One region of the Oceanobacillus sp. B139/18 genome, then DNA from elsewhere that is predicted to be linked to it. Evidence: a T-box and tRNA genes for the amino acid it is inferred to sense, from the RefSeq annotation. Region 1 holds a T-box; the other holds one or more tRNA genes.

Region 1 (5,971 bases):
AGATATTAATATTATCGCAGTGACGAAATATGTTACAATAGAACGAGCTAAAGAAGCATTATCTGCCGGGGTAATTCATCTGGGTGAAAATAGAAATGAAGGATTTTTAGCGAAATTTGAAGAGATCAGGGACAGTGCCACTTGGCATTTCATTGGTTCCCTGCAATCCAGAAAAGTAAAAGATATCATACATCATATTGATTATATTCATTCACTAGACAGAAAATCTTTGGCGAAAGAGATTAATAAACGGGCAGAAAAAACGGTGCCCTGCTTTGTTCAAGTCAATGTGAGCGGAGAAGAATCGAAACACGGATTAGATGAAGGAGAAGTGGAATCGTTTATTAAAGATTTAGCGGCATTTGAGCATATACAGGTGGCAGGTTTAATGACGATGGCTCCGCATGTCGATAATCCGGAAGAAACCCGGCCGCTGTTTAGAAAATTGCGTTTGCTGAGAGACCGTATAAAGGGGCTTGGTTTAGACTATGCACCATGTGAATACCTGTCTATGGGAATGAGCAATGATTATGAAATTGCTGTAGAAGAAGGTGCAACACATATTCGGATAGGTACCAAGCTGGTCGGCAGCGAATTATAAAGTGAGGTGTAGTAAATGAGCTTTAAAAAGAAGCTTAAAAATTATTTCACGATGGACGATGAATATGAGTATGAATATGCCGAGGAAGAACAAAAAGAAGAAATACCCCAGGTTCAGGAAAAAACAGCAGGAAGCAAAAATGTTGTGAACCTTTCCAGTATACAAAATACGAATTCAAAGGTTGTATTAGCTGAGCCGAGAAATTATAATGAAGCTCAGGACATCGCAGATAATATTGTTAACAGACGAGCTGTAATCATTAATCTGCAGCGTGTGGATCGTCAGCAGGCAAAGCGGATCGTTGATTTTCTGAGCGGAACGGTTTATGCCGTAAAAGGGGATATTCAAAAATTAGGATCAGAAACATTCCTGTGTACGCCGGATAATGTAGAAGTAACCGGCAGTATTTCTGAAATGTTATATGAGCAGGAAGATTATGATAAAGGATGGTAGCAGGAGATGTTGGCACAAATCGTTTCACTAATAAGCTTTGGTTTAAACATTTATAGCTTTGCACTAATTGTGTATATTTTTATGTCCTGGTTCCCTGGAGCCAGAGAATCTCAATTTGGAGAATTACTCGGAAAAATTTGTGAGCCTTACTTAGAAATTTTCCGTAAGTTTATTCCGCCGCTTGGTATGATTGATTTTTCTCCAATTGTTGCGATATTATTATTGCATTTTGCAAGAATGGGATTTATCCAATTTGCAATGATGCTTTAGGCTTGAAGGAAAGGAATGACCATGGAAGTTTATCAGCATTTTCGAAAAGAAGAACAGCCATTTATTGATCAGGTTCTTTCATGGAAAGACCAGGTGGAGCGATCGTATATTCCAAAATTGACTGATTTTTTGGATCCGCGCGAACAAGAAATCGTGCAGATGCTGTTAGGCACTAATCACGACGAGCTTCAGGCAGCTGCTTTTGGCGGATCCGAGTACAGTGAACGAAAAAGAATGGTGATTGCTCCTATTTATGAAAGCATTACAGAAGATATGTTTCAAGTAGAGCTGCTGGAGGCATCTTACCCGGAGAAATTTGTAAGTCTGGAGCATCGGGATGTAATGGGTGCTTTTTTATCACAGGGTGTGAAGCGAAAAAAATTAGGAGATATTACAGCAGCAGATGGGAAAATTCATTTACTTGCAGCGGGAGAGGTCGTCCCTTTTATCAAGATGAATTTAACATCTATTAAGAAATCTCGTATATCTTTCAAAGAACAGCCGCTCACTTCGCTGGTTACAGAAAAAAAAGCCTGGAAAGAATATGATAAAACTATTTCTTCCCTGCGTTTAGATACAGTTGTTAAAGAAATATATGGTGTCTCCCGAAAAGACGCTGCTGCTTTGATTCAAAAACTGCTCGTAAAGGTAAATTACCGGGTAGTAGATGATGTGAAATTCCAATTACAAGAAGGGGACATGCTCTCTGTACGCGGAAAAGGCAGAAGTAAAATTACAGCGATACGCGGGAGAACCAAGAAAGATAAAATCAAAATGACGGCGGCAATTTTGCAATAAATGCTGGAAATTTAGCTGGAATTATTGAATAATAAAGAGAGAAATCGGAAGCTCAAGCAAGCACCGATTAGGGAGGTGGAGATGGTGGCACTATCACCATTAGATATTCATAATAAAGAGTTTGCAAGAGGATGGAAAGGCTATGACGTGGATGAAGTAAATAAATTTCTTGATCAAGTGATGAAGGATTATGAAATTGTTATACGTGAAAGAGATGAACTGGATCAAAAAGCGAAAGAGCTTCAGGAACGATTAGGACACTTTACGAACATTGAAGAAACATTAAATAAATCTATTCTGGTTGCTCAGGAAACAGCAGAAGATATTAAAGGCAGTGCGCAAAAAGAAGCAAAATTAATTGTGAAAGAAGCAGAAAAAAATGCTGACCGTATTGTCAACGAAGCATTAAGTAAAGCGCGTAAAATATCCCTTGATGTGGAAGAGTTGAAAAAGCAGGCAAAAGTATTCCGATCAAGAATGCGCATGCTTGTGCAGGCTCAATTAGAAATGCTCGGTACAGATGATTGGGAAGAATTATTTGATACTGAAGTGGATGAAGATTTAGAATTGATGGAGCATGAATCTTAAAGGCTTGACTTAGGCTTGTATATTACATATAATTCATACAAGTATCATGTTTTTTGACATTTAATTTATGCTAAAAATTTCATAATCACTATCGTTATACAATGAAAGAGAAAGTATAGAAGATGACTCTGTGTAAGCGAGTCAGGGGCGGTGGAAGCCTGATACAGAAGTCTTTTAGAAAATCACTCTGGAGTAGCTATTATGAAAATAATGTAGTAATAGCCGGCTGTCCACGTTACGGATTTCGAGTGAATTTAATGCCGTGCATTAAATTTATAAGGGTGGTACCGCGAGTCTTCTCGTCCCTTTAGGGATTAGAGGACTCTTTTTGTATATAAAAATTTAATCTACGATGTGTCATGAAAATAACAGGAGGGAATATCTTGGAATATAAACAAACATTATTAATGCCGAAAACAGCTTTTCCAATGCGTGGAAATCTTCCAAATAAAGAGCCGGAGCGCCAACAGAAATGGGAAGAAAGTGAACAATATCAAAAAAACTTAGAACGTACAAAGGACAGAGCCTTATTTATTTTACATGATGGACCGCCTTATGCGAATGGAGATATCCATATCGGTCATGCACTGAATAAAATCTTAAAGGATTTTATTGTCCGTTATAAGTCCATGACAGGCTATTATGCACCATATGTTCCAGGCTGGGATACACACGGGTTGCCGATTGAAACAGCATTAGCGAAAAAGAAAGTAAAAAGGAAAGAAATGTCTGTTGCAGAATTCCGCAAGCTTTGTGAAGAATATGCACTTGGACAAATTGACAGCCAGCGTACACAATTTAAAAAATTAGGTGTACGTGGTGATTGGGATAATCCATATATCACCTTAACGAAGGATTATGAAGCTTCTCAAATTAAGGTGTTTGGAGAAATGGCACGAAAAGGCTATATTTATAAAGGACTTAAGCCGGTATATTGGTCTCCGTCTTCTGAATCTGCCCTTGCAGAAGCAGAAATCGAATATCAAGATAAACGCTCTCCATCTATCTATGTTTCCTTCGAAGTAACGGATGGAAAAGATGTGCTTGACGGCGGCGAGAAGATTATTATCTGGACGACAACTCCTTGGACGCTTCCAGCGAACTTAGGAATCAGCTTACATCCTGATTTAAGCTATGTAGTAGCACAAGTAAATGATGAAAAATATGTCATTGCAGAAGCTTTATTAGAAGATGTGAAAGAAGTATTAGGCTGGGAAGATGTAACGGTTGTGAAGAAATTCAAAGGGCAGGAAGCGGATCGTGTAGAAGCACAGCATCCATTTTACAATCGTAAATCCCTTGTTATGCTTGGAGAACATGTTACAACTGATGCGGGGACTGGATGTGTTCATACAGCTCCTGGTCACGGGGAAGATGACTTCTATGTTTGCCGCAGATATGGAATCGATGCATTTTGCCCAGTGGATGAAAAGGGTGTCTTTACGAGTGAAGCGCCAGGATTTGAAGGTTTATTTTACGATGCAGCAAATAAAGTTATCACAGAACAATTGGATGAGAATGGCGCCTTATTAAAATTAGAATTTATCACACACTCTTATCCGCATGACTGGAGAACAAAGAAACCAACTATCTTCCGTGCAACTTCCCAGTGGTTTGCATCTATTAAAGATTTCCGTCAGGATATTCTTGATGAAATTAAAAAAGTGCATTGGTATCCGCATTGGGGAGAAACAAGACTTTATAATATGGTGAGAGACCGTGAGGATTGGTGTATTTCCAGACAGCGTGCCTGGGGAGTTCCGATTCCAGTATTTTATGGGGAAGACGGAACAGCAATCATTACAGATGAAACGATTTCGCATGTATCCGAACTCTTCCGTGAGCATGGTTCCAATGTCTGGTTTGAAAGAGAAGCGAAGGATTTATTGCCGGATGGATTTACATCAGAGCATAGTCCAAATGGCAAGTTTACTAAAGAAGTCGATATTATGGATGTTTGGTTCGATTCAGGCTCCTCACATGAAGGTGTACTGATGAACCGGGAAGAACTTGATCGTCCGGCTGATGTATATTTAGAAGGAAGTGATCAGTATCGCGGCTGGTTTAACTCTTCATTATCTACTTCCGTCGCAGTAACGGGTAAAGCGCCATTTAAAAATATTATCAGTCATGGGTTCGCCCTGGATGGAAATGGCCGCAAGATGAGTAAGTCATTAGGAAATACGGTTGATCCGTCCAAAGTACAAAAACAATTAGGTGCTGATATTTTGCGTCTGTGGGTTTCCAGCGTGGATTATCAGGCAGATGTGCGTATCTCGGATGCTATTTTAAAACAGACTTCAGAAAGCTATCGTAAAATCCGGAATACCTTCCGTTTCTTACTGGCGAACCTTGCTGATTTTGATCCTAGCAAAGATCGCGTGAAGGATGAAGAATTGCAGGAAGTAGACCGTTATATGCTTTATCGTCTGCAGCAGATCTTAAATAATGCACGTGATAATTATGAGCACTTTGAATTTGCACCAGTAATCAGCCAAGTCCATAATTTCTGTGCTGTTGATTTAAGCTCCTTCTATTTAGATTTTGCGAAGGATATCCTGTATATTGAAGCTGCAGACCACCCGCGCCGCCGCAGTCTTCAAACAGGCTACTATGAAATTTTAACAACACTTGTGAAATTGCTTGCTCCAATTATTCCGCATACAACGGAAGAAGTTTGGGAATACATTCCTGGAGTGGAGGAAGAAACGGTTCACTTAACAGATATTCCTGAGCCGCGGGAGGTTGCAGGTGCAAAAGACATTGTCGGAAAATGGGATCACTTTATGGAAGTAAGAGATGATGTTCTGAAAGCACTCGAAGAAGCAAGAAGCGAAAAGGTTATCGGGAAATCATTGGAAGCTAAAATTACAATCGTGCCGCTTGATGAAGAAACGAAGCAGGTGCTTGAAAACATTTCGCATCTGCATCAATACTTTATTGTTTCAGAAGCAGTTATCGCAGATGAAAAAGGAACAGGCAAAGCATATGATTATGTTGAGGTTGCTGTTGAAAAACATCCTGGAGAAACGTGTGAACGCTGCTGGGTTGTTTCAGAAACAGTAGGCGAAGACAAAGATCATCCAACACTATGTGCTAGATGTGCCAGTGTTGTCAAAGAAAATTATGAGAATTAAAAAACAGGAGCCAGCTTTCTCAAAAGCTGGCTCCTGTTTTTACATATCTGCAAATTGTAAATGCTAATTATTGTATTTTTCTTTACAATTATAAAAATTACCAGTAGACTTAATTTGTAAACTG
Region 2 (5,971 bases), 230 kb from region 1:
GATTTTCCGCTACAGAAGCATATTCCTCTGCGGAAACCTCTTCATTCTTTACAATTTGAGGGGTTAGCGCATATGCTTTATCGAGTTCTTTTTTGATTGCAATAATTTCCAATTCGCCACCGGAAAAATTTGCAATTTCTTCATCCGTAATCAAATCCAGCGTCGCATTATAAACCTCAGAATTGTCCATTTCTTCTGTATCAATTTCCTCTAATCGCTCTTCTATGTCTTCTTGATGTAACAATAAATAATATTCTCTTTTGTCTCTGTCTGTTATTCGATCAATATATTGGTCGTCACTCATATCAATATATTGTGCCAATGTTTCCGCTACTTTCAGACGGTCATCCGCCTGCACACCCTTGGGAGGCGTATACGTAATGGAATACATCGCTTCATTATCTACAATTAATTTCCCGTTTGTATCATAAATCTTCCCCCGGGGTACAGGTATACTTGTCGTATCTAAATTGGTTCTCTCAATTTCGTCCTGATAAGCTTCCCCGTTTAGAATTTGAACAACACCTAACTGAAGTATGAGTGCAGAAAATAATAAGAAGATAGCAAAGAAAAGAATATTCATGCGAACGGGAAGCTGAGCCCGTTTTTTCTTTTTCTTCTTGTCTACCACTTTTCTCCTCCTTCACATCTATTTTGAACTTGCATCGCATTAAACTGTATAGCTCGTTTAAAAGTATATACAATGAATCATTTATGTGCATCTTTTTAAACCTTTAAATTATAAAAAGAAACTCCGCCCTTCGGGGCACAATTACCTTCCGCTTATAATCGTTCAAGTTATAATAGAGACCACTGTTTGATTTTACCACATTTAGCGACTTTTTTCGTCCGTAAAATCTTCTTTTAATGCGATTTTTTGTTTTTTTGACGGTCCAATAAAAATGTTCCGGATGCAAAAATAGATGATGGCATGTCCAGCGCCGAATATAATCAGTAAAGCAGGGATAATCACGTCATGCGGAAATAGGAACATGCCAAATATAAACACGGCAATCGAAGCAATTCTTCCCAGATTCAAATAAATTTCCCGGACTACAATGTATTCCACTCTTCTCTCGCTGACCATCCGCGCTCTGCCAATTACATCATAGGTCAGGGATTGATACGGAACGGTCAGAATTGGGAAGGCAATTCCGATAATCACCGCGTATACAATCAACCAGAACAGACTCATTTCAAAAATAATAATAAAAATAGAAGCAAACAGTAAGATTCCGCCAAATAAAATGGCTTTTTTTCTTAATGCAGGTTGAATCCATTTTAAAGCAACAAAATAAAAAATAATGGATAATCCTGAAAGAAATAAATTAAAAACCCCTAAAATAAGCTCACTGTTCGTAACAAGAAAAATCCAGATGGTAATATAGAAACCATAAATACCTTCTCTCAGCCCTTGAAAAAAGTGAGCATGTAAAATACGCTTCCAATTTTTATTTTTCTTTCTTTCATTGATGACAGCAGGTAAAGCAAAGCTTCCTCTGCTTCCCTTTCGTATAATAAAAAAGCTTACAATAATGGCAGCAATAAACAGGCTTAAGGAAATGATAAAAATAGCGGTATAGCCAAAATCCCCGGCCATTTTTGAAATCATCCATCCTGCAAGCAACGGTCCAATCATACCTGCAAACGAGGTCAGTGTGCCGGAAATGCCATTAAACCAATCTCTTGTATCCGGTTCGGTAATCTCAAAGGTCAGTACATAATAAGCTAACCAAAAAAAACCGTACCCTATTCCCAATAAACAACCGAGTATAAAATTATAATATGCAGCCAGCTCGCCGATCCAAAGAACGAACAGAAAAAAGAAACATAAAAAAAGAATTCCGATTCGCAATATAATGATGCGATCGATTTTTTTGGATAATTTTCCAGCATAAATAAAAGATAATGCCTGGAATACATAGCTTGCCAAGTGATAATTAGCAATCACAAAAAAATCTCCGGATTGCTTCCATAGGTACACATTAACAAATGTATTTGATAAAAAGATTCCTGCTGCATATAAAGCGCCGATAAGCAAGAGTATCCAAAGATCCCGATATTCATCTTTTTGTTGTTTATATCTTCTGTACTGCTGTTGTAATTGCATAGAAAACGACTCCTTCTTCTTTTATTTTTAGCGAAGGAGCCGTATCTATACAAAAAGCTTGCAGAAACATAAAGTTATCTGCAAGCTTTTATAATTATTCTTTATTTTGCTGCTTCGTAATTGTTTGTTACTTGATCCCAGTTAACAACATTCCAGAATGCAGAAATATAGTCCGGGCGTCTGTTTTGATATTTAAGATAATATGCATGCTCCCATACATCTAATCCTAATAGTGGCGTCTTACCATCTGTTAATGGAGAATCCTGGTTTGGAGTGCTTGTGATTTCAAGCTCGCCATTGTTTAATACTAACCATGCCCAGCCAGAACCGAAACGTCCTGCTGCCGCAGCTGCAAAATCCTCTTTAAATTTGTCAAAAGAACCGAATTTGCTGTTGATTTTATCGGCCAGCTCGCCAGTTGGTTCTCCGCCGCCGTTTGGTGACAAAGTCTTCCAGAAGAAGCTGTGGTTAGCATGTCCGCCGCCATTGTTGCGTACAGCAGTACGGATGCTTTCAGGAACCTCATTTAAGTCCCTCACAAGCTCATCAACTGATTTGTTTTGCAGATCTTCATGTCCTTCTAATGCATCATTTAATTTGGTAACGTAGGTGTTGTGATGCTTCGTATGGTGAATGTTCATTGTTTCTTTATCGATAGATGGTTCCAATGCATCGTATGCATAAGGTAATTCCGGTAATTCAAATTTTGCCATGTGTAACTCCTCCTTAAAATAAATGATGATTTTATTTCTACAATTTATACGTTATCAAAGGTAAGAATTTCTTGCAAATATTTTGCACTGATATGTATCAAACATTCCTTATTAAATAACCATTTACATATTATTGACTATCCCATTTTGATTTAGGGAAACTTTTTTCCCTTAAAGAAACAACAAAATATTTATAAAAAGAATCAGATTCCGCTTGCAAAATCTGAAAAAAGCACACAAAAAAAACAAGCTTTGTGCTTGTTTTTTAGATGGCTCGGGACGGAATCGAACCGCCGACACAAGGATTTTCAGTCCTCTGCTCTACCGACTGAGCTACCAAGCCGTACATGGAGCTTTGATATAAAAGCTCTCCATCATTCTGTTGTGAAATATGTATGGAGGAGGTAGAGGGATTCGAACCCCCGCGCGGTTTGACCCGCCTCTCGGTTTTCAAGACCGACCCCTTCAGCCAGACTTGGGTATACCTCCAGACAGAATAAATGGTGGACCCTGCAGGACTCGAACCTGCGACCGATCGGTTATGAGCCGATAGCTCTAACCAACTGAGCTAAGGGTCCTTTTACTATTATTGAATGGGGCGACCGGTGGGGATCGAACCCACGCGTGCCGGAGCCACAATCCGGTGCGTTAACCACTTCGCCACGGCCGCCATGAAATAGCAAATGTATGTATATTTTTTGGTAGCGGCGGAGGGGATCGAACCCCCGACCTCACGGGTATGAACCGTACGCTCTCGCCAGCTGAGCTACACCGCCATGGCTCCACAGGTAGGATTCGAACCTACGACCGATCGGTTAACAGCCGATTGCTCTACCACTGAGCTACTGTGGAATAATGTTTGTTTTAATTAGCAACAAAATATAATTTATCATGTTCTGTTGATTATGTCAACAACTTTTTTTGCGGTGTTGCAAAAGTTTTTATCAGAAGTTGACTGCAAGAATTATAATAGCATGTAATATAACATATTTCAACAAAAACTTATAAAAACTTTTTTCATTTCCGGTAATATATAGAAAAAGCTGTATTTCTATCGCATCTGTTATCCCCCCTTTTTAATATGCATGCTTCAAAATAATCAGATGTTCCATAAATGCTGTTGATAAATTATGCACCTCCGCGCTGCATAATAATGACCGACAGTTATCACGTTAAAAGCGTTCTCTTCCCCTTTTATCCCGAAATAGATGAAATAAGGGCTCTATCCGCTTCATTACAACAGATAGAGCCCTTTTATATCAGATCATCCTTAATGGTCTCCTAAGACGTTCTGAGCAATGTTTACAGCATGATCGCCAATTCGTTCTAAATTACTTATGATATCGACAAAAACGATTCCTGCTGATCCATTACAAGTGCCTTCATTCATACGGATAATATGGTTTTTACGGAATTTCCGCTCCATTTTATCGATTTGGTCTTCTTTTTGAATAACTTCTAAAGCCGCTTCCCGATCGTTTGCCTCTAAAGCCTCAACAGCCTGTTTAACTGTCATATACGTTAAATCAAACATTTTGTTGAGATCTTCAATTGCCTGATCTGTCAGCGAAACTTTGTTGGACATTTTATAGTCCACCAGTTCAACCACATTCTCAAAATGGTCGCCAATTCGTTCAATATCACGAATTGTACTCATTAAGCTGGTATGTTCTATACTTTCCGGTTCTGTTAAGTTGGTAGAAGCGATATCCACTAAATACTCCGTTATTTTACGATCCAGATTATTCAGCGCTCCTTCAATTTGCAGAGCCATCTCGGAATTTTTCGGATTCTGCGTAGTGACATAACTGTGGGTTTCCTCTAAACCTTGATACGCATATTTCCCCATACGGACAACTTCCATCTTAGCCTGGCCCAGTGCCAGCGAGGAAGACTGCTGAAGGAAAATAGAATCCAGATGCTTTGGTTTATACTCAATAATGACATCATCTCCAGGCACCAGCTTCGTAATGAGCCATGCCAAAGCACCGATAAATGGAAATTGAATAACCGTATTTGCGATATTATAGCTTCCATGCGCAAACGCAATGGTCATCTCCGGGTTTAAACTTAAGCTGGATTGTAAATAGTAAATAAATTGAGTAAACGGATAGAGCAAGATAATAAAAATAATCGCACCTAGTAAATTAAACGTTACATGTGTATAGGCAGCTCGTTTGGCAGCAACAGATGTACCTATACTTGCAATAACAGCTGTAATGGTTGTACCGATATTATCGCCAAATAATACAGGAACAGCTGCCTTTAAGTCAACTGCACCCTGAGCGAATAATCCTTGCAGAATACCAATGGTTGCTGATGAACTTTGTACAATTACAGTAAATACGGTACCAATAACTACTCCGAGAATTGGTGTATCGCTCATAGAAACTGTCAAATCTTGAAATGCCTGTAAAGAGCGGAGAGGTGTCATCCCGCTGCTCATTAATTCAAGCCCATAAAATAGACCTCCAAAACCGAATATCGCCTGTCCTACCGCTACAATTTTTTGCTTCTTAAAGAAAAAGATTGTAAACGCACCTAAAGCTAAAAATAATAACGAATACTCCCCAACATCTATTCCAATAATAAAAGCAGTTATGGTTGTACCGATATTCGCTCCCATAATAACACCGATTGCCTGTCTTAATGTCATAAAACCGGCATTGACAAGCCCTACAGTTAAAACAGTAGTTCCCGAACTGCTCTGAATAAGCACAGTTACAATAATCCCAGCAAGCACACCCAGGAATGGATTGGTTGTAAACCGGTCCAGAATATCCCGCAAGTGATCTCCTGCTGATTTTTGGAGTCCATCTCCCATCATTTTTATCCCCATTAGGAATATGCCGATTCCTCCGAGAAATTCAATAATTAAACTTTGAACATCGATATCCACGAAAACTTCATCCCTTCTACCTCTTATGTAAACTTTTGTAGAATTTTGCGCCTCATTCATTATTGATGATTCTAAAGAGAATGTAAACATGTTTGATGAAAAATTTACATAGATTTAATATTTGTTTACATTCGAATAGAAAGGGATGCTTAGTATCTGCTTTTTTCATGAAAATATGTATAATATTAGGACCAATCGCATACAAATACAGGATTCATCTCCAGCTTTATGAAATGAATCCTGTTTCAG

Evidence for each region. The T-box of region 1 lies ahead of ileS (isoleucine--tRNA ligase). A T-box ahead of a tRNA ligase gene usually reads a tRNA of that ligase, here a tRNA-Ile.
Region 2: it encodes a tRNA-Ile, which carries the amino acid that the T-box ahead of ileS (isoleucine--tRNA ligase) is inferred to sense. The anticodon was not compared.

The regions. Positions count from the first base shown of each region.
Region 1 is NZ_JBVFXI010000001.1:266,142-272,112, forward strand. Features, by position in the region: gene ACZSMY_RS01250 (YggS family pyridoxal phosphate-dependent enzyme) at 1-601, shown strand, start outside; gene ACZSMY_RS01255 (cell division protein SepF) at 617-1,054, shown strand; gene ACZSMY_RS01260 (YggT family protein) at 1,064-1,324, shown strand; gene ACZSMY_RS01265 (YlmH family RNA-binding protein) at 1,346-2,122, shown strand; gene ACZSMY_RS01270 (DivIVA domain-containing protein) at 2,207-2,710, shown strand; T-box leader at 2,803-3,020, shown strand; gene ileS (isoleucine--tRNA ligase) at 3,094-5,847, shown strand.
Region 2 is NZ_JBVFXI010000001.1:497,280-503,250, reverse strand. Features, by position in the region: gene ACZSMY_RS02425 (peptidoglycan D,D-transpeptidase FtsI family protein) at 1-631, opposite strand, end outside; gene ACZSMY_RS02420 (MFS transporter) at 833-2,110, opposite strand; gene sodA (superoxide dismutase SodA) at 2,212-2,823, opposite strand; tRNA gene ACZSMY_RS02410 (tRNA-Phe) at 3,094-3,166, opposite strand; tRNA gene ACZSMY_RS02405 (tRNA-Ser) at 3,220-3,312, opposite strand; tRNA gene ACZSMY_RS02400 (tRNA-Ile) at 3,325-3,401, opposite strand; tRNA gene ACZSMY_RS02395 (tRNA-His) at 3,418-3,493, opposite strand; tRNA gene ACZSMY_RS02390 (tRNA-Met) at 3,523-3,599, opposite strand; tRNA gene ACZSMY_RS02385 (tRNA-Asn) at 3,601-3,675, opposite strand; gene ACZSMY_RS02380 (Na/Pi cotransporter family protein) at 4,094-5,722, opposite strand.